2 linked regions of the Prochlorococcus marinus XMU1402 genome follow. The main gene of each other region encodes a partner of the protein of the gene in region 2 in a complex. Links are inferred from orthologs where the notes say so. Each region holds a gene or a part of one and is shown on either strand. Other genes may lie near its edges.

Region 1 (16,775 bases), on a different replicon or contig from region 2:
TTTTAATGAAAAATGTGATTTACTTTTTGGCCTTTCTTTCTCGATTAATTTAGCTATCTCAAAGATTATTTTATTGGCAACTTCAGTATTAGACCTAAGATTATCCAAAACCATCTCTACTGAAACTTCTTGATGTGTTTGATGCCAGCAATCATAATCAGTAACCATAGATAATGAAGAGTATGCTATTTCAGCCTCTTTAGCTAATCTTGCTTCTGTATGGTTCGTCATTCCTATTATTGAACATCCCCAACTTCTATATAAATTAGATTCTGCTCTAGTTGAGAAAGCGGGACCTTCCATTGCTAGATAGGTACCCCCTCTATGTAATTGTCTACCTCCAGGAATATTTTTTTCTCCGACTTCACTTAATATACGGCATAAATTTGTGCAGAAGGGGTCTCCCATGGTTACGTGTGCTACAGCCCCCTCATTAAAGAATGTTGCTGGTCTATTTTTTGTACGGTCTATAAATTGATCTGGCACCACTATATCCAGTGGCCTTATTTGTTCTTGTAATGAGCCAACTGCTGATGGAGCTATAATCCATCTTACTCCAATTGATCTTAAAGCCCAAATATTAGCTTTGTAAGGGATTTCAGAAGGATTTAATTTATGTGTTCTGCCATGTCTAGGAATGAATGCTATCTCTAGATTTCCAAGATTATATACTCTTATTGAATCAGAGGGTTTACCATAGGGAGTATTGATTTCTATTTCTCTTAAGTAATCTATTTGATCCATTGAATAAAATCCACTCCCTCCAATTACTCCTAGTTTTGATTTTTCAATTGGTAATAAATGTTCTTTATTCATTGTGATGTAAATGACTTTTAATCATCTAGTACTAATTGGAGGAGGACACACAAATGTTCTTTTAATGAGGAAATGGTTAATGTGTCCTAAATTAATGCCAGAAATTCCTGTTTCAATTATATCTAGAGATTCTCATTTGGTTTATTCGGCGATGTTTCCATCGGTCATTTCAAAATCAATTCATTTAGAAGAGAGTTTAATTGATATAAAAACTTTAGCAAAAAATGTAAAAGTATCTTTTATAGAAGAAGAAGTAAAGGATATTGATTTCAATTTAAAGAAAATTGTTTTAAGTAATAGACCTTCAGTTAATTATTCGAAGTTGGTTCTTAATTATGGAAGTCAAACAATAATTCCAAAAGAATTTGAGCCCCTAGTTAAAAATCGAAATGCTTTTTCAATTAAACCTTTTTTAAAGGCTTATGACATAATACAGAAAGAGGACATTTTTGATTCATTTAATGAACTTCCATTTGTAATCGTTGGGAGTGGCCTTGCTGCAATAGAAGTATCATATGCTTTGAGAAAAAGATGGAAATATAGATCTTTAAAACTATTATGTGATTCAAGAAAAATTAATTATAAAATTCTAAAAAGTTTGCGTAATTTTAATATTGATTTAGTTGAAAAACTTAATTTCGATTATGGCAAAATTCTTTTATCTACAGGAAATACATCTCCTTTATGGGCACAAAAAAAATTATTAGATTCGGATTCTCATGGCAGAATAATTACAAATCGGAACTTGCAGTTGAAAAGTATATCTGGAATCTTTGCTGTGGGTGATTGCGCAGTTATAGAATCAGCAAAAAGACCAGCATCGGGAGTTTTTGCAGTAAAAGTTGTAAATACATTAGTCCAAAATTTAAAAAAGGATATGGAAGGGGGATCATTAAAAAAGTGGTTTCCCCAAAAGATCGGAATGCAAATAGTTAATGTATTTCCAAGTCATAATCCAAAGGCTTTTGCTATTTATCGCAATTTTGTTTTTGGCCCTTCTTTTCTTTTCTGGATTTTAAAACATAAAATTGATCTGAAATTTATTAACAAGTTCAGATCAAAAAGGCTTATTATGAATAGTAGTGGAAAAAATATTACATTAAATGATTGTAGAGGATGTGCAGCTAAAATTCCTCAGTTTGTACTGAATAAATCCTTAATAAATTCTAATTTAGATTCTTTTGCTGCATCCCCTGAAGACTCAGTTGAGATTTATCAAAATGGTCAAGAAATTATTCTGCAAAGTGTAGATGGATTTCCTTCTTTGGTAAGTGATCCTTGGCTCAATGCAAAAATTACTACTTTGCATGCTTGCTCAGATTTGTGGGCATGCGGGGCAAAACTGTCATCTGCGCAGGCTTTGATATCATTACCAAATGTTGAAAGAGAATTTCAGAGTTACCTCTTTTCTCAATCTCTTCAAGGGATTAAATCAACAGTTGAGGATCATGGAGGTGAATTACTTGGAGGCCATACTTTCGAGGCAAGAAGTTTGGCAACTAAACCTTTTTCATTAGGAATAGATATTTCTTTAACTGTTCAGGGGATCCTGAAAAATGGAGCAAAACCATGGCTTAAATCTGGAATGAATGATGGAGATATTCTTATGATGTCTAGACCTCTCGGAGTTGGGATATACTTTGCCGGTCAAATGCAAAATATTAATATGTTCGGTAGTTCTTCTCAAATCATTAATAATTTAGTTAAGAGTCAGCAATATTTGATTGATGAAATTTATTTTTTTCAAAATCAATTTAGAGAATCCTTAGTCAATGCTGCTACTGACATCACTGGATATGGATTTATTGGACATCTTAAAGAGATGGTTGAATCCTCTAATTTATATAGGGAAAGAAATAATCTTGAGCCCGTAAAAGTTTTATTAGATTTATTAGCATTTAAAGCTTATCCAGGGGTATTTGATTTAATAAGAAAAAATATTAAAAGTACTTTCTTTGAATCTAATAAAGAAATTTTTGACAAAATTTATAAAGGAAATCAACAAAAAAGAATAATTAATTTTATAAACGAAAATTCATTAGATAAAGAGACTTTGAACGAGAGAATATCATTATTATTAGATCCCCAAACATGTGGCCCTTTATTGATTAGTTGCAGTCGTAAATATGAAAATATTCTTAAAGATAAATGGTATAAGGTTGGAGAAGTTGTGAAAATGTAATCAATTTCTCTTCAAGTTGTCAATTTCCAAATATCTTAATCTTTTGATTTCCTTTCCCATTTCCTTCCCTTGCTCCCACCCTTCTTTTTTTAATGTTTCTCCATCTTTTTTTGATTTTATGAATTTGTAAATAAATAACCACTTAAACAAGTTACGCCAGTATGGAACCCCATCACAAATTAATAATTTAATTGTCTCGTCATTAAGGTTTCTGCTTTCAATAAATTCTGTCCAACTTGATGGAGAAAAATGCATCAATTTTTCTTGGTTGGTTTTTAATATCTTTTTTATGTTTAAATAATCTTCTAATATTTTTTTTTCACCATGATTTATCAAAAATCTTTGGCATCCTTTCTCTAAATCTTCTGCATCTTTTAATAAGTAAAGTATGTAATTCCCATTCAACTTCTTGATCCAGCTTAGTCCTCTTAAAAACCTTTTATCGACTTTAATATTTTTATTTAAGATTGAGATAATTTTCCATTTATTAATTATCAAAATTACATTATTCAAATTATCGTGTTTGCATATTTCAGCTAGTTCCATCCTTGTTCGTATACTGAGTGCAGGAGGGTAAATTATTTTCTGATGAGTTTCTGAACTTTTCCATGGCCATTGTCTAACTGTTTCTTGAGATTGTTTGAGTGAATTTTTTGAAATATTGAAATCTAACCTTGAAGCATATTTTGCACATCTAATTAATCTACTTGGATCATCTGAAATACTATTACTATGAAGTAAGTTCAATTTTTTACTTTTTATATCAGAAATTCCTCCATAAAGATCATAGATTTTCCTCGTCGAGACCTCGAAGGCTATTGAATTTATAGTAAAATCTCTCCTCTTAAGATCCTCCTCAATAGTACTTTTAGTTACTTTGGGATTTAACCCTGGAGCAGGGTAAATTTCTTTTCTTGCAGAAGCAATATCAATTTTATAGTCATTAATATTTATTTCTACAGTGTTGTATAAATTAAATTCCTTTATTAAACATAAATCTACATTTACTATATTTTTTTTTATAAATTTTGCCAAAGCAATGGAGGAGCCCTCAATAACAAGATCAATATCTACAGGCTTAGAAAAAGGTTTTTTATGGAATTTACTAATTAATAAATCTCTTAAATAACCGCCAACAAAAGCTACTTTAGTATTTTTATTGGATTCTATGTATTTAGTAATTAGGTTATATAGATTAAATGGAGTTTTGATTAATTCCCTTTGGATGTAATCAGATATATCGTTCATGAGTTTTAACTTACATAACGAATTGGCGCTAATCTGGGATCTAGAATTTTACTTCCTTTATCACCAAATTTTACTGCTAAAGATATTTTTTCCCCACTCCCAAATATATGTATGATTTCGCCTTTCCCAAATTTTGAGTGAATTAGCTTATCTCCAACAATCCAGCTTTTCCCTTTACTAGGCCCTGAATATAATTTCCTTACTGCATTTATTGGTTTGTTAACAAATTCATTTGGATTGTTTCGATCAACTCTTGTTAAACGATCAAGATGCCAATCTCTTCTAATTGAAGCACCACCAGTTTGTGGTAATTCGCCATCCATTAAATCTTCAGGTATTTCTGAGAGAAATATTGAAGGAATTGTTGCTTCACGCATTCCACCCCATAATCTTCTTTCTCTGGCATGACTTAAGAAAACTCTTTCTTTAGCTCTTGTAATTCCTACGTAACATAATCTTCTTTCCTCTTCAAGAAGTGAGGGAGTATCTATTGATCTATGGCTAGGGAAGAGACCTTGTTCTAGCCCAGTAATAAAAACATTTTGAAATTCTAAACCTTTACTATTGTGCAGAGTCATAAGAGTTACAGAGTTGGGATTATTTTTCTGCGTATCATTATCAGTTGTTAAGGCTGCTGTAGAAAGAAATCCCTCTACATCCCCACTTTCTGTCTCTTCTTCATATTGAGTGGCGGCATTAATTAGTTCTTGTAAGTTATTTCTTCTATCTTCAGATTCTTCAGTCCCACTTGATAGCAAGTCACTTAAATAACCACTTTTTTCTAATATTAATTGTAGTAGTTGAGCAGGGCCTGAATTTTCTAGGTAACACAGTAGATCATTCATAACTTTAGTAAATTTATTAATTCCTTTTGATGATCGACCTATTGTTTCTTCAAGACTTTGCTTATCATTAAGAACCTCCCATAATGGAATATTTAACCTGTTAGATAGTTCATTAAGTTTTTGAATAGTAGTCTTACCAATCCCTCTTCTAGGAACATTTATGATACGTAAAAGACTAACGTTATCTGAAGAATTAACTAGAACTTTCAGATATGCTATTGCATCTTTAATTTCCCTTCTATCATAAAAACGCAATCCTCCGAAAATTGTATAAGGAATGCGCCACCTTACAAGAGATTCTTCTAATACTCTTGACTGAGCTCTAGTTCGATATAAAATTGCAAAATTTTTCCAAATTGGTTTCTGATTATTATTGTTTAGCAATTTAATTTTATTGGTAATTGCTTCTGCCTCGGAAATTTCATCATCACAGCTGAGTAACTTCAAAAGCTCCCCCTTTTCTTTAGTAGCCTTTAAAACTTTGTCAATTCTTTCAGAGTTGTTTTCAATTAGTGAGTTTGCAGCATCAAGGATATTAGATGATGACCTATAATTTTCTTCTAATTTAATTAGAGATGATTTAGTATTGTCATAAAGTGAATTTTTAAAATCCTCTTGAAAACCAATTAGAATCCTAAAGTCAGCTGCTCTGAAACTATAAATGCTTTGATCAGCATCTCCTACTACAAAAATTGACCTATCTTCCCAACTAAAGAATTTTTTTGGTTCAGTATTTCCAGCAGTTATTAATTTTATAAGTTCATATTGTGTTCTATTTGTATCTTGATATTCGTCAACTAAAATATGTTTGAATCTTTTGTGCCAGTAATCTCTGACTATGTCATTTTGCCTCAATAAGAAAACAGGCAAAAGTAGAAGATCATCAAAGTCTAAAGAATTATTTTTTGAAAGAGAAATCCTATATCTCTTATAGGCTTCTGCAACTGTTTTATCAAAATTATTATCTGCTTTTGCTAAAAGATCATTCGAATTTAAGCATTGATTTTTAGCATTACTTATTAATCTTTTAATCTTTTTAGGATCATATCTTTTAGGGTCAAGATTCATATCTTGACTGATAATTTCTTTTACTAATGTTTGAGAATCTGTTTCGTCGTAAATTGAAAATTGTCTTGTCCATTTTAGGCCTTCTGGATCAGTATATTTTTCAATATCGTATCTCAGAAGTCTTGAAAATAAAGAATGGAAAGTACCGATCCAAAGGTCTTGAAGCCTCTCTTGGTGAACGTTTGTTCTTAATTGATTTTGATCAATTTCTTTGAGAGTTGTCCAAGGCTGACCAAATTGATTAAAAGCTAATTCTTGGGCTAGAAGAACCTCTAATCTTGCTTTCATTTCTTTAGCAGCTTTGTTAGTAAAAGTTACTGCGAGAATGTTATAGGGATCTATAGAGTTATTTTCAATAAGATTTGCAATTCTGTGCGTAAGAGCCTTAGTTTTTCCGCTTCCTGCGCCTGCTACAACTAATAGTGGCCCATAGACATGTTTTACAGCTTGAAGTTGCTCATTGTTTAAGGACTTAAAAAGGAAATTGTTGGTTTGAGACACTTTTGGAAGGGTTTTTCAAAAATCAGACTTTATTACGAGTTTCAGATTCCATTTCTAGGTCTTCTAACGCTTTTTTTAAGTTTATAAGTTCGTTATTGTTATTAATTATTTCTTCAAATTTATTTTGAGGCATCCTTAATTTCGTACTTCTGTCAAGAATTTCTTTTTCCAATCTCTTTTTATATGAGAAAATAAGTTTCTTTGATAATTTTAAATCTTGTTGATCCAAAACTTTACTAAATCGTATTTTTATATTAGCGGAAAAAAGTTTTTTATTTGAATTATTTTAACTATCACTTTGGAATGAAGTTATTAATTAAGAAGCGTTGCGTTAATTTTGAAATTGTATTGTTTTTACTAGCTTTGTACTATTCTAAGATTCGAACTTTAATTTTTTAAATTTAATAATGTCAGTTTTAAAGAATAACCAACTATTTTCCGCTGATAAGAAATTAAATGATTTAAGCAATATAAAAGAATTTATTAATAGTGCAAACTCAAGACTAGATGCAATAAGCTCAATTACCAATAATTCACATGCAATTGCAGCAGACGCTGTAACAGCAATGATTTGCGAAAATCAAGATTCAGTTAATTCAAAAATATCTTTAAACACAACTAATAAGATGTCCGTTTGTTTAAGAGATGGAGAAATAATCCTAAGGATTGTTGCTTATCTTTTAATTTCTAATGACGAATCCGTTTTAGAAAAAAATTGTTTGAAGGATCTTAAAAATACTTATCTTGCCCTTGGGGTACCTTTAAGAAATGCAAGAAGGGTTTTTGAATTAATGCGAGATGCAACCATCTCTGATCTAAATTCTACAGTTAATAATATGCAGGGAAACAAAGGCTTCCTTCCTGATTTAATTTCTGAAACAGAGTTTCAATTTGAAAGGATAATTAATCTTTTAAACTAGATAAATTTCTTATTTCAGAAGTGTGGGAAGTCTGTATTACTGAGTCATTTTCTAGATTTCTAATAGTAGAGAATCTAGATCTTATGTGAGTGGACAAAAATGAAATTCTTTCTTCAGAAACTGTTGATTTGTAAAAAGTTTTAATGTGCAAATTATTTTGTTCATCAACGAAATAATTGGATGATGAAATAAAAGATTCAGTATAACCTTTATTTCGTAAAACAATTCCTGAATTTTCATCGTTGGGTAAAAATATCAAAATTGTTTCATCTCCCTCACTTATATCATCGTCTTCCCAATCACTAGTAGATTGCCATTTTATAGAAATAGCTATGCTCTTTAGGTTTAAAATTAATTTGTAATTTTTAAAAATATCAGTAACTTTTTTATTTTTAGTGTTGATATGTTTTATGTAAATCTTACTAGTTGAGTTTTCAAATTCTTGAAAAGCTAAAGTATGAGTGCTTCTTATGGATTTCCACTCTCCTATACTTTTATCTATAAATTGATTAATTGTTGTTAGATTCTTCGTCAAGTTTATCTTCTGCGGAATGATTTTCTGCTTTTTGAATCATTCTTACCATTGAATCCACCATTAATCTCTTTGCAGAAGTTACTTTTAATCCAGAAGGAGTGGTTGATATTTGTTCTCCAGGGCGATCATATGAAGTTGGTCTAAATGGAGTCATTTAAGAACTTTAAAAAAATTAATCGCCTTCTATTCTTACATGAATTCTTATTCATATAGTTTTTCTTTGCAAAAATGTCATATCTCTCTTCTTTTTAGTACAGAATTTTTAACTTTTTTGTTATTTAGTCATTTTATTTTTTGCTAATCCTGAAAGAGTCGCTAAAGCAAACATTCCCAAAAGAGCAATTCCTAGAAATAATCCTGCTCCTTGGCTAACTCCAGCTCCCACTGCTACAAGTATAGAGTCACTAATTAGAAGACTTATTATTAATGCTGGAGTAAATATTTTCCATCGAGTTCCTCCAATACCAATTGCATAGCTTAGAAAATCAAAAAGGCCAGTCATTAGTAAACCAGTCATAAGAAAGAAATTTTCTTCTAGTTGGTTCTGATTAAAACTTTCAATCTTTTTCATTGCTTTCGGTCCTACTAAATTACGTACAGGAACCCGACCGTAATTTCTTGCAATAAAGAAAGCAGCTTGACAAAAAACGATATCTGAAAAGATTATTGTCACATAACCTTTTTGAAATCCTAGTAATGATCCTGCTAGCAGAGAATAAGCAGAACTTGGAAGAGCAGGTAAAATAATACTTACTCCTCTAAGTATGAATATTCCAAAAGGAGCCCAAATCCCCATACTTTCTATTTTGTTCCTTAGAGGTTCAATCCCATAATTTTGGATTAAATAAATCAATACAACAAATATTGCAATAAAAAAAACTACTGAGAGAAATTTCTGTATTTTATTCATTATTTTTCTAATAAATTTATTGGAAGTGAATTCTTAATTTTAATATTTGATTGTATCTATAATAGAAATACTAATCAATAAAAATTTTTACAAATTTTTAATCTTATATTTCTTCCTAATAAAAGATTTTTGTATTCCATAAGTAGTCATGTTTGATTCTAAGAATAAAGTCAATTCAGTATTTTTTAGAAATATCATTTATTTAGTCCTTTCGATTATAGTTTCCTTTTGTATTTCAATAAAAAAATCAGATGCTTTGCTTCATGAATGGGTTGGAGTTCCTAAAAGTGAATATGGAGAACAGTTATGGGATAGGCAAAGTATTAAAAGGAATAAAGATGGTTCTGTAAGAGTATTGAGTAAATTTATTCCCAAAACAAAAAGTGAAATTACAATTGATATTCTTTATACAATGGATATAAATTGTTTTGAAAAATCGTTCAGAGACGTTGATGTCTCAATAGATGAAGTAAATAGTAATTTCAATAATTTCGCTGATTGGCAAGATCCAAATGGAGATGAACTAATTTTGGGTGTGATAGGTCAAGTCTGCAGAGTCGAAAACTAAAAAATTTAAATTTCTTGGAATAAAATAAAAATTAAGTTTCTTGATTTCTGGAAAATATAAAAACTCTTTATAGAAAAGGTTTTAAAAGTGCCAGGACCCAGATTTGAACTGGGGACACGGCGATTTTCAGTCGCCTGCTCTACCAACTGAGCTATCCCGGCTCCAACCTATATACTCTAAATTAAGATGTGTAGTTTGTGAAACCCTTTTAATTAAAAATTTTATATCTTCATCAAATATCCCCAAAAAACTTCTATTTTGAGTTAACCGCTAACAAAGCAGTACCAAATGAAGTAGTTTTTTTACATGAAACTATTGGTATATTGATAATTTTTTCTCTTATTTTTCTCCACTGAGGGTTTTTTGAACCTCCTCCAATAGTAATAATTTTCTTTGGAAGAGAACCTGTTAGTTCGCCTAGCTTTTCCCATCCTTTCAATTCGATCCTAGCTAGCCCCTCAAATAATGCATGTAAATAAAGTGAGTCGCTTATTGGCCTTGGACCAAGTATCGGCTCTAAATTAGAATTATTGATAGGAAATCTCTCTCCCTTACTATTAAGAGGTAAAAGATTTATAGAAGTGTTTTTCGATGGATTTATTTGTCGACTGAGCTCTTTTAATTCTACATCAGAGAAGAACTGAGACAAGATACCGCATCCTGCGTTTGATGCTCCTCCACATATCCAATCGCCGTTTACTCTATGGTTTGTAATTCCTTGTTTTTTTATAGGGTTATCAATAATTTTCTTAACTACAATAGTTGTTCCTAAAACTGTAAGACCATCTTCTTTACCTAAACCTGCAGCTATTACACTTGCATTAGAATCAGTGGTTCCTGAGATTAATATTAATTTCTTATTCAAGTTAAATCTTTCTGCTAAATTAAAATTCACTTTTCCCAAAATTTTCCCACTTTTTACTATTTGAGGTAGGCATTTTTCCCATGAAGTATTGAGATAGCTTTTTGGCCATGATTCTTTTTTTAGATCCCAACCAAGTTTTAAATTATTACCTTCTTCTCCATGAGTCCAATCTTTTAAAAACCAACCAGTGATCCAATCAGATTGATGTCGTAAAAGTATATTTGTCCCATATTTATCTATTAGTTTTAATGCTTTAGCAAGACTACTATATGGACTTCGTAAATGATCTTCTTCAAAAGTTAAAGATTCAAGAAGGACCTTTTGTTCATTACATGCTTGGTAATATGGTATCGCTTTTCCCATCGGCTGCCCTTCGAAATCTAATGCTGTCAAAGTTCCTGAGGTACCAGATATAGCCAATTTACTTAGGTTGCTTTTAACCTCAATAGGTATATTATCTAAGAGTTTTTCACAAGAATTGATCCAAGAATTTGGATCTTTAAAGCTGTATTCATATGAAACTGAATTCGAATATATTAATTCCTTATCAAAATTAACTACAGATATCCTTACACCACTGGTTCCAAAATCTAACCCTCCAAAAAAATTATTAGGCATATAATAAAATTTTACAAAAATTCTTTCGATGCCTCCGCCAATTGGGCTGCTTTTTTTTCTACATTTTCCCAAGGAAGCTCAAGATCTCTTCTGCCAAAATGTCCGTAAGAGGCTGTCTTTCTAAAAAACTTCCCACCCATTTTTCGGGGTAGATTTCTTAAGTTGAATTCTTTTATTATTGCTGCAGGTCGCAAATCAAAGTGCTTATTAATAAGGTCAGTCAAATTAGCTTGAGAAATAATACCAGTATCAAAAGTTTCAACTAGTATGGAAATTGGTTTTGCGACTCCAATGGCGTAACTTAATTGTACTTCAGCCTTTTTTGCTAATTTTGCCTTAACTATACTTTTTGCTACATAACGCGCTGCATAAGCGGCTGATCTATCAACTTTCGTGGGGTCTTTCCCCGAGAATGCACCACCTCCATGCCTTGCATACCCACCGTAAGTATCAACAATGATTTTTCTGCCTGTGAGCCCGGCATCTCCCTGAGGTCCTCCGACGACAAATTTTCCGGTTGGGTTTACTAGGAATTTTGTTTTATGAATGTTTGGTTTTATTTTTAAATCTTCAGTTGCTGGAATTACAACATTCCTCCATAAATCTTCTTTTATTCTTTGACGAATTTCTTCTTCATTCTTAATTCCATCAATTTCAGGATTATGTTGTGTTGAAATTAAGATGGTATTAATTGAGACAGGGACTCCTTTTTCGTAATCTATGCTTACTTGAGTTTTGCCATCAGGGAGTAAATAGTTAATAACGTTTTCATGCCTTACTTTGGCAAGTTGAATAGCTAATCTGTGTGCCAAGCTAATCGGTAGGGGCATCAATTCTGGCGTTTCATCACATGCATAACCAAACATTATTCCTTGGTCTCCAGCTCCAGTGTTGTTTTCCAAATCATCGTTAACATCATCTGCTTCGTTAACCCCTTGTGAAATATCTGGTGATTGCTCATCAAGAGCTACTAAAACAGCACAACTATTTGCGTCAAAGCCACCTGCTTTATAGCCTTCATATCCAATTTCTTTAATAACATTTCTAACAAGTTTTATGTAGTCAACCTTTGCTTTTGAAGTGATTTCTCCAGTAAGTAAGCAAAGACCTGTATTTACTACAGTCTCACATGCAACTCTGCTATCTGGATCTTCCGTCAATAAAGCATCAAGAACAGCGTCACTTATTTGATCGCATATTTTGTCAGGATGGCCTTCAGTTACAGATTCAGAGGTGAAGATGAAATCACTCATTAAAATATATATTTTGAATATTAAATCATATCCTAAATTAGACTATCGCTTCAGATCAATGATTGTAAATTTTAAAAAAAACTTGAATAAATAATCTAGTGATTCCAAATATCACTATTAAAAATATAAAGACTATTCTGTTTCGGTTGAGGCCATAGCTAGTTCTTCATTATCATCAGTTTGTTCAAACAACATTTGTTTGTATTTTGCAGCCATTTCCTCAGCTTTACTAAAAACTTTTTGAGGATCAGTTAGCATATCTCCTGGTTCAGGTTCAAGTGCTTTTGTAGATAATGAAATTCTTCCTCTTTCGGAATCAAGATCAATTATCATCACTTTCATTTGATCACTAACATTTAAAACATTATGAGGTGTCTCGATATGCTCATGACTGATCTCAGAAATGTGCAAAAGACCACTAACGCCTCCAATATCTATAAAGGCTCCATAAGGTTTAATACCTTTAACAGAACCTACAACAACCTCACCCACTTCAAGTCTGTTCATTTTTTTCTCAACCAAAGCTCTTCTATGACTTAGTACTAATCTGTTTCTTTCTTCATCAACTTCAAGAAATTTTAAAGGTAGATATTCACCCTCTAAGTCATCTTTGATTTTCCTCGCACTTATATGAGAGCCTGGGATAAAACCTCTCAGCCCCTCAACTCTTACAAGAGCACCTCCTCTATTTGTTGCAAAAACTTCAGAAAAAATAGTGGCATCTTCTTTTTGCAGTTGCCTAACCCTCTCCCATGCTCTTTGATACTCGATTCTTCTAATGGAGAGGGCCAATTGACCATCTTCATTTTCTTCACTCATTATGAAAAATTCTCTTCTTTCTGAAGGTTGTAATACATCATTCAATCCTTCAACTCTATTTATTGAAACCTCCTGAACAGGCATAAAAGCAGCTGTTTTTGCCCCTATATCTATCATGGCTCCTTTGGTTTCTAAAGCAAAAACAGTACCATTTACTAGATCGCCAGGTTTAAAGTTATAATCATATTTGCCCAAAAGTGATGCAAATTCTTCTTGTGTGAATCCAGCATTATCAAAATCTGCATTTGTTCGGCTAGAGGAAGAATCTGCCGAAGGAATATCTTCCTCATTTGGGGATACTGAATCTTTATCTAATTCAGATGAATTTTTAATTTCTTTATCTTCAGAAAGTTCTTTAATAGTTTTGGAAGAATTTTCGTTCATTTGTTATATCGCAGACTACCTTAGGTAGTTAGAAAGGAATGCTATGAGCCTGCAAACTGATAGCAAAAAACATTTGTGATAAGTATTCTACACTTTAAGATGCTTACTTTTATAAAATTGAAGCTAATTGGTTTTTTGAACTTCCCTTTAGAGATTCAAGAGTAGAAATAAAATCTTTTACCCCATTAAATTTTCTGTAAACTGAAGCATATCTTATATAGGCCACTTCGTTTTCTTTCCTAAGACATTTAAGTATTAATTCTCCAATTTTTGAAGACTTGATATCTTTGTTATTGTCTTGAAGAATTTGTGATTCAATACTATCTACAAAATTAATAATTGCTTCGCTACTGAAGTTGGTCTTTTCGCATGCTCTTGATATGCCAGTAAATAATTTTTGTTTATCAAATAGTTCTGTGCTCCCATCTTTTTTAATAACTGAAACTGGCATTGTTTCAACTCTTTCATAAGTTGTAAATCTAAAGCTGCAATTTAAGCACTCCCTTCTTCTTCGAACACTTTTACCACTATCAGCAGATCTTGATTCCAAAACTCTACTATCCGTGTTTTGACAGGTTGGACACTGCATGTAGTGAAATAAGCATAACTTTAACTCTAATAGTAGATTAAAATTTTAATTATGAAAAGTAAAAAAACCCTCTTGATTAAAGAGGGTTTTTTTTTTAGTTCATTTTCTATCAAATTTAGGGGGATCTCTAAATGCGACAGCAAAGAATAATGTAACAACTGCGAGAGTTAGAATAAGGACGTAGGCAAAAGCTTCCATAAGATTAAGTAATAAAGATTAGTTTAAACCCTTCCTGGGATTCTTCTTGTGGTTTCGTCACCAAGCTTCTTGAATAAACCAAATTCAACTTGGTCACCTATCTCAGCATCAATACCAGCAAAGGAATTTCTGTAAAGAGTTCTTGAAGCATGCCACCAGTGGCCAAACAAGAATAGCAATCCGAAACATAGATGCGCATATGTAAACCAGGCTCTAGGAGAGCTTCGGAATACACCGTCAGATTTGTAGGTTTCTCTATCGAACTTGAATGCTTCTCCAAGTTGAGCTTTTCTAGCTAATCTTTTAACTACTGCAGGATCAGTAAATGTTTGTCCATTTAGATCTCCACCATAAATAGTCGCAGTAATACCAGTTTGTTCGAATGAATACTTTGCTTCTGCTCTTCTAAATGGAATATCGGCTCTTACATTGCCTTCTTTATCTTCTAGTATCACTGGAAAGTTTTCAAAGAAATTAGGTATTCTTCTAACTTCTAATTCGTTACCATCCTTATCTTGAAAAGCAATGTGACCCTGCCAACCAGTTGGTAGACCATCACCATTAACAAGAGCTCCAACCCTGAACAATCCTCCTTTAGCAGGACTATTCCCAACATAATCATAGAAGGCTAATTTCTCTGGTATCGATGCATATGCCTCTTCTTTGGTGGCACCATTATCAATAGCAGCTTGAACCCTTCTATTAATTTCAGTCTTAAAATAACCTGAGTCCCATTGATATCTAGTAGGACCAAATAATTCGACTGGAGTAGTAGCTGAACCGTACCACATTGTGCCTGAGACAACAAAAGAAACAAATAATACAGCTGCTAAAGCACTGGCTAGAACTCCTTCAAGACTTCCAAGTTTTAAGGCTCTATAAAGCCTTTCTCCAGGTCTATTGGTAATGTGGAAGATACCTCCGATGATACCCATAAGCCCAGCTGCAATATGATTTGCTACTATTCCTCCTGGGTTGAAAGGATTAAAACCTTCTACTCCCCAGGAAGGGGCTACAGGCTCAACATGACCGGTTAAACCATAAGGGTCAGAAACCCAAATTCCTACATTTGCACAATGAAATGCTCCAAACCCAAAACAGGTAAGTCCAGCTAGAAGAAGATGAATTCCAAAAATTCTTGGTAGATCAAGAGCAGGCTCTCCTGTTCTTGAATCTTCCCATAAATCTAAATCCCAGTATGTCCAATGCCAAATAGAGGCCAACATTAATAGCCCACTAAAGACAATGTGTGCAGCTGCGACTCCTTCGAAGCTCCAGAATCCAGGGTCAACCCCTGTAGCACCTGTGATATCCCATCCGTTCCAACTACTTGTGATGCCAAGTCTTGCCATAAATGGCATTACGTACATTCCCTGTCTCCACATAGGATTGAGAACAGCATCAGAAGGATCAAAAATGGCTAATTCATAAAGAGCCATAGAACCGGCCCAGCCGGCTAATAATGCAGTATGCATAAGATGCACAGCAAGTAGTCGACCTGGGTCATTAATAACTACTGTGTGAACTCGATACCAAGGCAATCCCATCGGTTAATTTCTAGTAACTATGCTGAATAAACAGCTAAACATCACGATAGTAAGGGTTTTTTAGTCTTTGAGGGATTATTGTAAATAAATTTATTTTCTTGCGAAAATTGGCTAGATCGATTTGTATCACTGTAGTTACACGGAATTTTAGACTAAAAATTGTTAATATTTTGGTCACAATTCTCAAAGTAAAACGCCAAAATAGGAAAAATAACAAAAAAAATGGCAACTATTAGATTTATCCGCGAGGACTTAGAGGTTCAATGCAATCCTGGCGAAAATTTAAGGGAACTAGTAATGAAAGAGAACTTACAGCTTTATGGACTAAAGGGAATTTTAGGAAATTGTGGAGGAGCAGGACAATGTAGTACCTGTTTCATTTCTGTTGAAGGAGGAAGTAAAAATTCATTAAGCCCTCTTACATCAGTCGAAGAAGAAAAACTTAAAAATAGACCTGAGAATTGGCGACTTGCCTGTCAAACATTAATAAAATCCTCAGCAGTAATTTTAACAAAACCACAATCTCCTCCTTCAAATTTGGAAGAACTTAAAAAAATTAGCGAAAATAAAAAATTACCTCGCTAAATTGTTTAAGACTGTTAATCTGTTGATAAAATTTGTTGAATTTTCCACTTTATTTCAAATTATGTGTCTATAGTCTTACTACACGATAGAACTGCCAACTAAATGGAAACAACTAACTTTGGATTCGTAGCTAGTCTTTTATTTGTAGGGGTGCCAACAATATTCCTCATAGGTTTATTTATTTCTACTCAAGATGGCGAAAAATCAAGCTTCTATTCTGAATCTAGTAAAGGTAGGCTTGGCCCAAAGCGTTAATGCTTTATAAATGCTTTGTATTTCTGTAAAAGAATTTTTATTTTGGAAAAAAAAGCAACTCTCTAAAGG
Region 2 (8,114 bases):
TTCACTAAACTCTATTAGATTTTGAACAGAAAAATCTCCCGAAGTATGTACTAATCTTTCTAAAACTTTTTTTTCCAAATAATTAAGATCATTTTCTCCTAAATGAGATCTTATGAATCTGATACTTTCCAAAAAAATTGGATGATCTATTACCATTGAATTTTATTTGTGTTAGAAGTAATCATAGTTAATATAAGATTCTTTATTGAGCGATTATGCCAATACAAATATTATGGGGCAATGACTTAAATGCGCAAAATACATTTATCAAAGAATTAATTGAAAAAGAAGTATCCAAAGAATGGAAAGAAATAAACGTAACTAATTTAAATGGTGATGATGATGAACAAGTAAATAAAGCTTTTAATGAAATTCTTACACCTCCTTTTGGAGAAGGATACAGAATAGTTACATTAAAAAATAATCCAATTTTTAATACAAAAAATGAGAGTTTAAGAACTAAATTTGAAAAAATTCATGGCAATATTCCAACAAATACTTATTTCATTTTACAAAATATTAAAAAACCTGACTCAAGACTGAAGAGTACTAAATTTCTGCAAAAACTTATTAAAAATAATTTAGCCAAAGAAAAATCATTCTCTTTACCAGAAATTTGGGACTATGAAGGACAAAAAAGATTTTTAGAAGATTCAGCAAATGCAATAAATATCAGACTTGATAAAAAAGCAGCCGAATTAATTATTGATTATGTTGGAAATGATAGCTTTAAATTAAAAAATGAATTAGCTAAAGCAAAAATATACCTTTCCTCAATAGCAAGTTATTCGAATTCCCAACTTTTTCTAAAAAGTAATGATGTAAAAAAAATATTTAGTGATCATCAATCCAACGTTTTCAAAATCATTGATCTTCTCTTGCAAAAAAATATGAATGAAAGCCTTCTTGAAATAAATTATTACTTACAGAAAGGAGAACCTCCTTTAAGACTAAATGCAGGTTTAATTAGTCAAATAAGAATTCATACCATCATAAAATTAGCAGTTAATTCAGGAAACGATAATGCAGAAAAGATTTGTAATCTTGCAGGCATTTCTAATCCAAAAAGAATTTTCTTTATCCGAAAAAAAGTAAAAAATATATCGCAAGAATATTTAATTAATTTACTTAGTAACCTATTAGATATTGAATCATCACTAAAACAAGGTAATAATCCTGTAAATGTTTTTACCGAGAATTTAATTAATTTAAGTTAACGAATTTACATTATTATTTAAATATGGCTTTACTAATAAAAAAATTTGGCGGTACCTCTGTCGGTGATATTAAAAAAATTCAAAATATTGCAAGTAATATTTGTCAAAGTAAAGAAGCAGGAAATGAAATTGTCGTAGTTGTCTCTGCAATGGGGAAAACCACAGATGACTTAAATTGTTTAGCTGAATCAATAAGTAAAAATCCTAATCGAAGAGAATTGGATATGCTTCTCTCAACAGGAGAGCAAGTAACTATAGCTCTTCTCTCAATGGCATTAAACGAATACGGTATACCTGCAATTTCAATGACCGGGAGTCAGGTAGGAATTATTACTGAATCAATACATGGGAAAGCAAGAATTCTAGATATTAAAACAGAAAGAATCCAAAACTATATAAATCAAGGTTTTGTAGTGGTAGTAGCTGGATTTCAAGGAACAACATTAAGCCACACTGGATCAATGGAAATTACAACTTTGGGTAGAGGTGGTTCAGATACATCCGCAGTAGCTTTATCCACAGCTTTAGGAGCTGAGACTTGCGAAATTTATACAGACGTTCCAGGGGTTCTTACTACTGATCCAAGAATTGTTCCTAATGCAAAACTTTTAGATAAAATTAGCTGCGAGGAAATGCTTGAACTTGCAAGCGTAGGTGCCTCAGTTCTACATCCAAGAGCAGTAGAAATTGCTCGCAATTATGGAATTAAATTATGCGTCAAATCAAGCCAAAGTGACTCAAGTGGGACTTTCCTCGAAAGTCAAATCCAACCTCTCCCACTCAAAAGAGGAAGCTTAGAATTGACAAAAACAGTCAATAGTCTTGAAGTATTAGAAAATCAAGCAGTATTCAGTCTCTCAAATATTCCTGATAGACCCGGGATTGCTGCACAAATTTTTGAAAAACTATCTGAAGCAAGTATTAATGTAGATTTAATCATACAAGCGACAAATGACGGAAATAATAACGATATTACATTTACTGTTAATGAATTAGAAGTTAAAAAAACTGCAGAACAATGTGAACTTATAACTAGTCAATTGGGAGGAGAATACAATCTAAAAAGAAACATGACCAAATTGAGTATTCAAGGAGCAGGCATTATGGGCAGACCAAGTGTTTCAGCTGATCTATTTGATACTTTATCTCATGCGAATATAAATGTCAGGTTAATAGCTACTAGTGAAATTAAAGTCAGCTGCGTAATTGAAATTAATAATATTCCAAAAGCTATTAGATTTGTTGCTGAGAAATTTAAGTTATCAGATACACAAATATTTGTTAATCCAATCAACGCAAAACAAGATCAACCTGAAGTAAGGGGCATTGCATTAGATAAAAATCAAGTTCAAGTAAGTTTTCGAAAACTGCCTGATCGTCCTGGTGTAGCCGCATCGATATGTTTAGCATTAGCTGAAAATAATTTAATTTTTGATACGATTGTCCAGTCTGAAAGAATTTCCTCTTTAAAAACTAAGGATATTAGTCTCACAATGAATAAGCAAGATAGAGAAAAAGCGAACTTAGTTTTTGAGGCCTTAACAAAGAAATTACCCGGCTCCTACATCGAAGATGGCCCTGCGATAGCAAAAGTAAGTACTGTAGGAGCAGGAATGGCATTTAAAGTTGGCACGGCTGGAAAAATATTTAGAGCTCTCGCTGACCAAAATATCAATATTGAAATGATTGCCACTAGTGAAATTAGGACTTCATGTATTGTCTTAGAAAAAGATTGTGACAAAGCTGTTAATGCGATTCATAATCATTTCAAATTAGAGAAATAAATTCTTTTTAGTTGTTTCTTGCTAATTTTTGTCTTAACTTTTTGATTCGGTCCCTCAAATTTGCCGCCTCTTCAAAATTTAACTCTTTTGCAGCATCTTTCATTTTAATTTCTAACTTTTCTATTAAGTCAGGCAATTCTTCTAGCAAACATTGATTATCGCTGGAATTGAGAATTGCGTCAGTTTTATTATTAACTATATTTATTAGATCTTTAGATAAACCACCGGCATCTAATTTTCTGGAAAGTTCTAGAAAAGATAATATTGAATTTTCTATTTTTTTACCTGCGGGTTTTGGAGTAATACCATTGACTTTGTTATATTTTTTTTGAATAGTTCTTCTTCTTTCAGTCTCAGATATTGCTCTTTTCATTGAATCTGTGAAGTTATCTGCATAAAGCAAGGCAACACCTTCAACATGCCTTGCAGCTCTTCCTATTGTTTGAATCAATGACCTTTCTGCCCTCAAAAAACCTTCTTTATCAGCATCTAAAATGGCGACTAAAGATACTTCAGGAAGATCTAATCCCTCTCTTAATAAATTAACTCCTACCAAAACATCATATTCGCCCACTCTAAGGTCTTGAATAATTTCAATTCTTTCAATTGAATGAATTTCGGAATGCAAATATCTAACTCTTACTTTATTTTCAGATAAAAAATCAGTTAGATCCTCAGCCATTCTCTTAGTAAGCGTTGTCACTAGCACTCTTTGATTCTTTTCAGCTCTAATTCTTATTTCAGATAACAAATCTTCTATTTGGCCCTCACTAGGTCTTACATCAATTACGGGATCTAATACCCCAGTCGGTCTTATAACTTGCTCAATAAATTCACCATCACATTGATCTAATTCCCATTGACCAGGAGTTGCACTGATAAATAATGTCTGTTTTGATTTATCCCAAAACTCTTCACATTTTAAAGGTCTATTATCTGCAGCACTGGGCAATCTAAAACCATGATCTATTAAAACTTTTTTTCTAGATTGATCACCGTTGTACATCGCATGAAGTTGAGGACATGTTACATGACTCTCATCAACTACCAACAACCAATCTTTGGGAAAGTAATCTATTAAGCATTCTGGCGGTGAACCTTCCTCCCTACCTGATAAATGACGAGCATAATTCTCAACTCCATTACAATAACCTACCTCTTTAAGCATTTCTAAATCATATTTTGTGCGTTGTTCTAGACGTTGAGCTTCTAATAATTTTCCTTCGTAAGTAAATTTATCTAGTTGAGTTTTTAATTCACTTTTAATTGCACTTATTGCACTCTCAAGTCTTTCTTTTGGAGTCACAAAATGCTTCGCTGGGTAAACGCTAATTTTTTCCAAACTTTCAAGTATTTCTCCAGTAGTAGGATCAACATATCTAATAGCCTCGACATCATCACCAAATAATTCGATTCTTATTAGTCTATCTTCATAAGCTGGACCGATTTCTAAAACATCACCTTTAATTCTGAATCTACCCCTAGTAATTTCAATATCATTTCTAGTATATTGATTTTCAACAAGAGACCTCAAAGAAGAACGTAGATTTATTGATTTTCCAACTTCAAATTTAACTGCAGCCTTCAAATACTCACTTGGTATACCAAGACCATAAATACAACTTATTGAAGCTACAACAATTACATCTTTTCTCTCAAATAATGAGCGTGTTGCAGAATGCCGGAGCATATCTATTTCTTCATTAATTGAAGCAGTTTTCGCTATGTAAGTATCACTTACAGGAACATAAGCTTCAGGTTGATAATAATCATAGTAAGAAATAAAGTACTCAACAGCATTTTTTGGAAAAAACTCCCTTAATTCATTACATAGTTGTGCAGCTAAAGTTTTGTTATGAGCTAATACAAGAGCTGGTCTTCCTGTTTGTTGAATTACATTCGCAATAGTAAATGTTTTACCAGTTCCAGTAGCCCCTAATAGAGTCTGAAACTCTTTACCACTATTTACACCTTTAACTAATTTTTTAATAGCTTCTGGTTGATCTCCATTTGGTTCATAAGGGGCTTGAAGCTTATAGTTGTTCATCAAGCAAGTAGCTAAAAGATATTAATATACTAGGAAATTTTTTCTCCAATTATTGAATTTTTCAAAGATTCTTTTAAGCCCCTAACAACAGCAATCATTGATATTAAATCATCTAATTTATTAACTACAGATCCAACACCAACTGCTGAGGCTCCAGAGGATATTGCTAGTGGACAAGTTATTTGGCTTAAGCCAGAGGCACTCATGATTGGTATATCTAGAGACTGTTTCTTAAATTCTTGATGAATAGCATAGGTAGCTGCAAGAGTTGGTACTGATTTTTCAAAAAAGCCCTGAATTCCTGGAGAGTATGGAGTAGAGCTGGTGCCACCTTCTGTTTGAATAATATCAACACCCTCTTCAACTAGCTTTACAGCAAGATCAACTTGTTTATGGATAGGCATAGTATGAGGAACAGTTACTGATAAGGGAACATTAGGCAATAAATCTCTCGTCTGTTTTGTAATGTTTAAAACTTTTTTATCTGAAAAATTAATGCCTTTTTTATAAAAAGTATCGTAATTTCCTATCTCAATTAGTGAGGCACCTGCTTTTACAGAATCTAGAAAAGATTGAGGCTCCACTGAACTAACACATACGGGTATTACTGAATTCTTAAGTACTAAATCAACAAGTTCAGGTTTACAAGCAATATCGACAAGATCTGCGCCTCCTAATGAAGCAGCCTCAACAATTATTTTCACAGATTGAACATCGAAATTATTCAATCCTGAAATAACTTTGAGTAAAGATTTGTTTTTTAACTCCTCTTTAATTTTTTGTGGCAAAAGATTAATCAGACTCATTTACTTAATGAATTTATTACCCGATTGTGACATTGTTTTAGTAAAACAGTGCATTTTTTAAAGAATATTATCTGAGCAACACACAATGTCTGATAAAAAATTAACTCAGAAAAATTGGTCATCATGGCATCATCAGCTTCATAAGGAGATTCTTACCAAAAAAATATTAATTCCCAAAGGATCAAATATTTTAATAAGTGTTTCCGGCGGGCAAGACTCAATGGCCTTATTGACCCTAATTAATGATCTAAAAAAACTTCATAATTGGTCTATTAGTGTTTGGCATGGTGATCATCAGTGGCACACAAAATCTTCAATATATGCTCTTGAATTAAAAAGTTATTGCGAAGATAAAAATATTTCATTCTATGTTGATCAAGCAAATAAAGAAAATATTTCTTCAGAAGAAAAAGCACGAGAATGGAGATATAAAAAATTATGTGAAAGAGCCAAAACTTTATTTAACAAGAACCAGCAAAAAAATAATATTTATTTGTTAACTGGTCACACGAGTAGTGATAACGCAGAAACATTTATCCTCAATTTATCTAGAGGAAGCAATTTTGCCGGTCTAAGTAATATTGAAAGCAAAAGATTACTAGAAAATCAAATTTTTTTAATAAGGCCAATATTAATTTTCAGTAGAGAAGATACAAAACAATTTTGCAATAATATGAAAATCCCAGTCTGGGAAGATCCTACAAATTCAGATCTTAAATTAAAAAGAAATTTAGTAAGAAAAAAAATTATTCCTTCCTTAGAGGTTATGTATCCTGGCTGTTCTGAAAGAATAAATATTTTTTCCCAAAAAATAAGCAACTACAATAATGAACGTAATGATCTAAGTGAACTAGCATACCTATATTGTAAGAATTCAAAAGGTATCAATAGGAATCTCTTAAATAGTATGTGTATTGAAGCGAGGTGCACAATCTTAAATAGATTTTTAAAAGAAATATCTACGAAGCAATGTAGTTCTAAAAATCTGACAAAATTAGCAACTTCAATTTATCAAAAAAATAAAGGTCAAATTAGCTTGCAAGAGTTTTTAAAAATTGTTTGGGATAAAAACTATATAAATTTTAAAGAAAGTTAAGATGTTAAAGCAGATCTTCTTCTTCTTGTTCTACCTTCAAATGAATCTTCTGTAGCAGTCTCAGTTGATGGATTTTGTGAAACTTTTGATTTTTTTTGATTATTTTGCGAGTTATTTGAACTATTGGGATGATGATTATTTGATTTCCTATTGAAATTATTATTATTTCTATTTCTATTGGAAAAATTTTGCTCTTCGGTAATCTTTGGAATATAAGCACGGGTTCCACTTGGTGCAGGTTGAACTAAACACAAAATCAGTGGTTCAACTTGTAATTCTCTCCTCATCCTTCTCGATAAACCATTTTCAATTTCTCTTTGTACACCAATCCAATCTACTTCAAAATTATTCGGCCCAGTTTGCCTAGATAATTGTTTCCATCTATTCTCTAAAACCCAGCTTATTTCTCGTTCTGTCCACATAGACATTTTTCTTGGCTCTGCAGTAGTAACAACTCCTCTTAAATTAACTCTGGGAGGCGCAACCATCTTCCCATCTGTACTAATAGGAGCTAAAACAGTTACTACGCCATCGCCAGCTAATTGCTGCCTTTCCTTTAATACACGAGCATCTACTATCCCATTTCGTGAGTTATCAAGAAGTTCAACACCAGCTTTTACAGGATCACCTTTTTGAATAGAATGAGGTGTTAGTTCAACTACATCTCCATTTTCAATAATTAAAATATTGTCCTTTGGAACCCCCATAGTTTGTGCACTCTTACCATGAGAAACAAGCATTCTATGTTCTCCATGAACAGGAACAAAAAACTTAGGTTTAGCAAGTGCCAACATTAACTTTTGATCTTCTTGAAAACCATGACCAGAAACATGAATATTCTCACCCTTTCCATAAACAACCTTTGCTCCGAGTTTCATTAATCTATCTATTGTATTAACAACAGAAATAGTATTTCCAGGAATTGGGCTAGCTGAAAATATCACAGTATCAGTAGTCTTAAGACGAACATGCTGATGTTCACCACGAGATATTCTGCTTAACGCTGCCAGAGGTTCCCCTTGACTTCCAGTCATTAATAATAAAGTCTCTCTATCTGGTAAATCTCTAATTTGTTTTATAGGAACAAACAAATCATCTGGGCATTTCATATAACCAATATCTCTAGCTTTAGCAATAACATTAATCATCGATCTACCTAACAAA

What was found.
Region 1: the proteins of uvrB (region 2) and HA141_RS01590 are in contact, whole or in part, in a crystal structure (PDB 7EGT), measured with the Thermus thermophilus proteins. The link is inferred for Prochlorococcus marinus XMU1402 from one-to-one orthologs. Residues at the interface, in WP_096411307.1 of Thermus thermophilus: Glu23, Leu25, Arg26, Asp27, Gly28, Glu29, Arg30, Phe31, Arg55, Glu326, Asp327, Phe328, Glu379, Ser382, Gln383, His398, Gly400, Arg401; in WP_096412145.1 of Thermus thermophilus: His654, Arg656, Phe657, Gln666, Asp668, Glu669, Lys680, Arg681, Leu682, Ser683, Lys685, Tyr686, Ala687.

Annotation. Positions count from the first base shown.
Region 1 is NZ_JAAORD010000001.1:288,095-304,869, forward strand. Bases 3,957-7,014 are described here. They hold HA141_RS01590 (UvrD-helicase domain-containing protein), read right to left. Parts: upstream 6,661-7,014; coding sequence 4,252-6,660; downstream 3,957-4,251. Other genes in these bases: HA141_RS01585 (CCA tRNA nucleotidyltransferase), read right to left, coding at 3,957-4,246; HA141_RS01595 (hypothetical protein), read right to left, coding at 6,683-6,889. Outside these bases: mtnP (S-methyl-5'-thioadenosine phosphorylase), read right to left, coding at 1-816; selenide, water dikinase SelD, read left to right, coding at 827-2,998; more of HA141_RS01585, read right to left, coding at 2,999-3,956; HA141_RS01600 (R-phycoerythrin subunit beta), read left to right, coding at 7,068-7,580; HA141_RS01605 (phycobiliprotein lyase), read right to left, coding at 7,564-8,115; HA141_RS01610 (hypothetical protein), read right to left, coding at 8,090-8,269; HA141_RS01615 (TVP38/TMEM64 family protein), read right to left, coding at 8,390-9,025; HA141_RS01620 (hypothetical protein), read left to right, coding at 9,174-9,593; HA141_RS01630 (FGGY-family carbohydrate kinase), read right to left, coding at 9,847-11,076; metK (methionine adenosyltransferase), read right to left, coding at 11,088-12,329; HA141_RS01640 (S1 RNA-binding domain-containing protein), read right to left, coding at 12,462-13,532; transcriptional regulator NrdR, read right to left, coding at 13,642-14,121; HA141_RS01650 (photosystem II reaction center protein T), read right to left, coding at 14,221-14,319; psbB (photosystem II chlorophyll-binding protein CP47), read right to left, coding at 14,343-15,866; HA141_RS01660 (2Fe-2S iron-sulfur cluster-binding protein), read left to right, coding at 16,089-16,451; photosystem II reaction center protein PsbM, read left to right, coding at 16,554-16,706; prmC (peptide chain release factor N(5)-glutamine methyltransferase), read left to right, coding at 16,717-16,775. UniProt on the Escherichia coli protein: A helicase with DNA-dependent ATPase activity. Unwinds DNA duplexes with 3'-5' polarity. Translocates on single-stranded DNA with 3'-5' polarity. Initiates unwinding more efficiently from a nicked substrate than double-stranded DNA.
Region 2 is NZ_JAAORD010000002.1:553,282-561,395, forward strand. The notes cover bases 2,529-5,457. They hold uvrB (excinuclease ABC subunit UvrB), read right to left. Parts: upstream 5,049-5,457; coding sequence 3,009-5,048; downstream 2,529-3,008. Other genes in these bases: HA141_RS09275 (aspartate kinase), read left to right, coding at 2,529-3,001; HA141_RS09285 (DUF561 domain-containing protein), read right to left, coding at 5,078-5,457. Outside these bases: HA141_RS09265 (precorrin-8X methylmutase), read right to left, coding at 1-156; holA (DNA polymerase III subunit delta), read left to right, coding at 216-1,217; more of HA141_RS09275, read left to right, coding at 1,241-2,528; more of HA141_RS09285, read right to left, coding at 5,458-5,854; tRNA lysidine(34) synthetase TilS, read left to right, coding at 5,940-6,950; HA141_RS09295 (ribonuclease J), read right to left, coding at 6,947-8,114. UniProt on the Escherichia coli protein: The UvrABC repair system catalyzes the recognition and processing of DNA lesions. A damage recognition complex composed of 2 UvrA and 2 UvrB subunits scans DNA for abnormalities.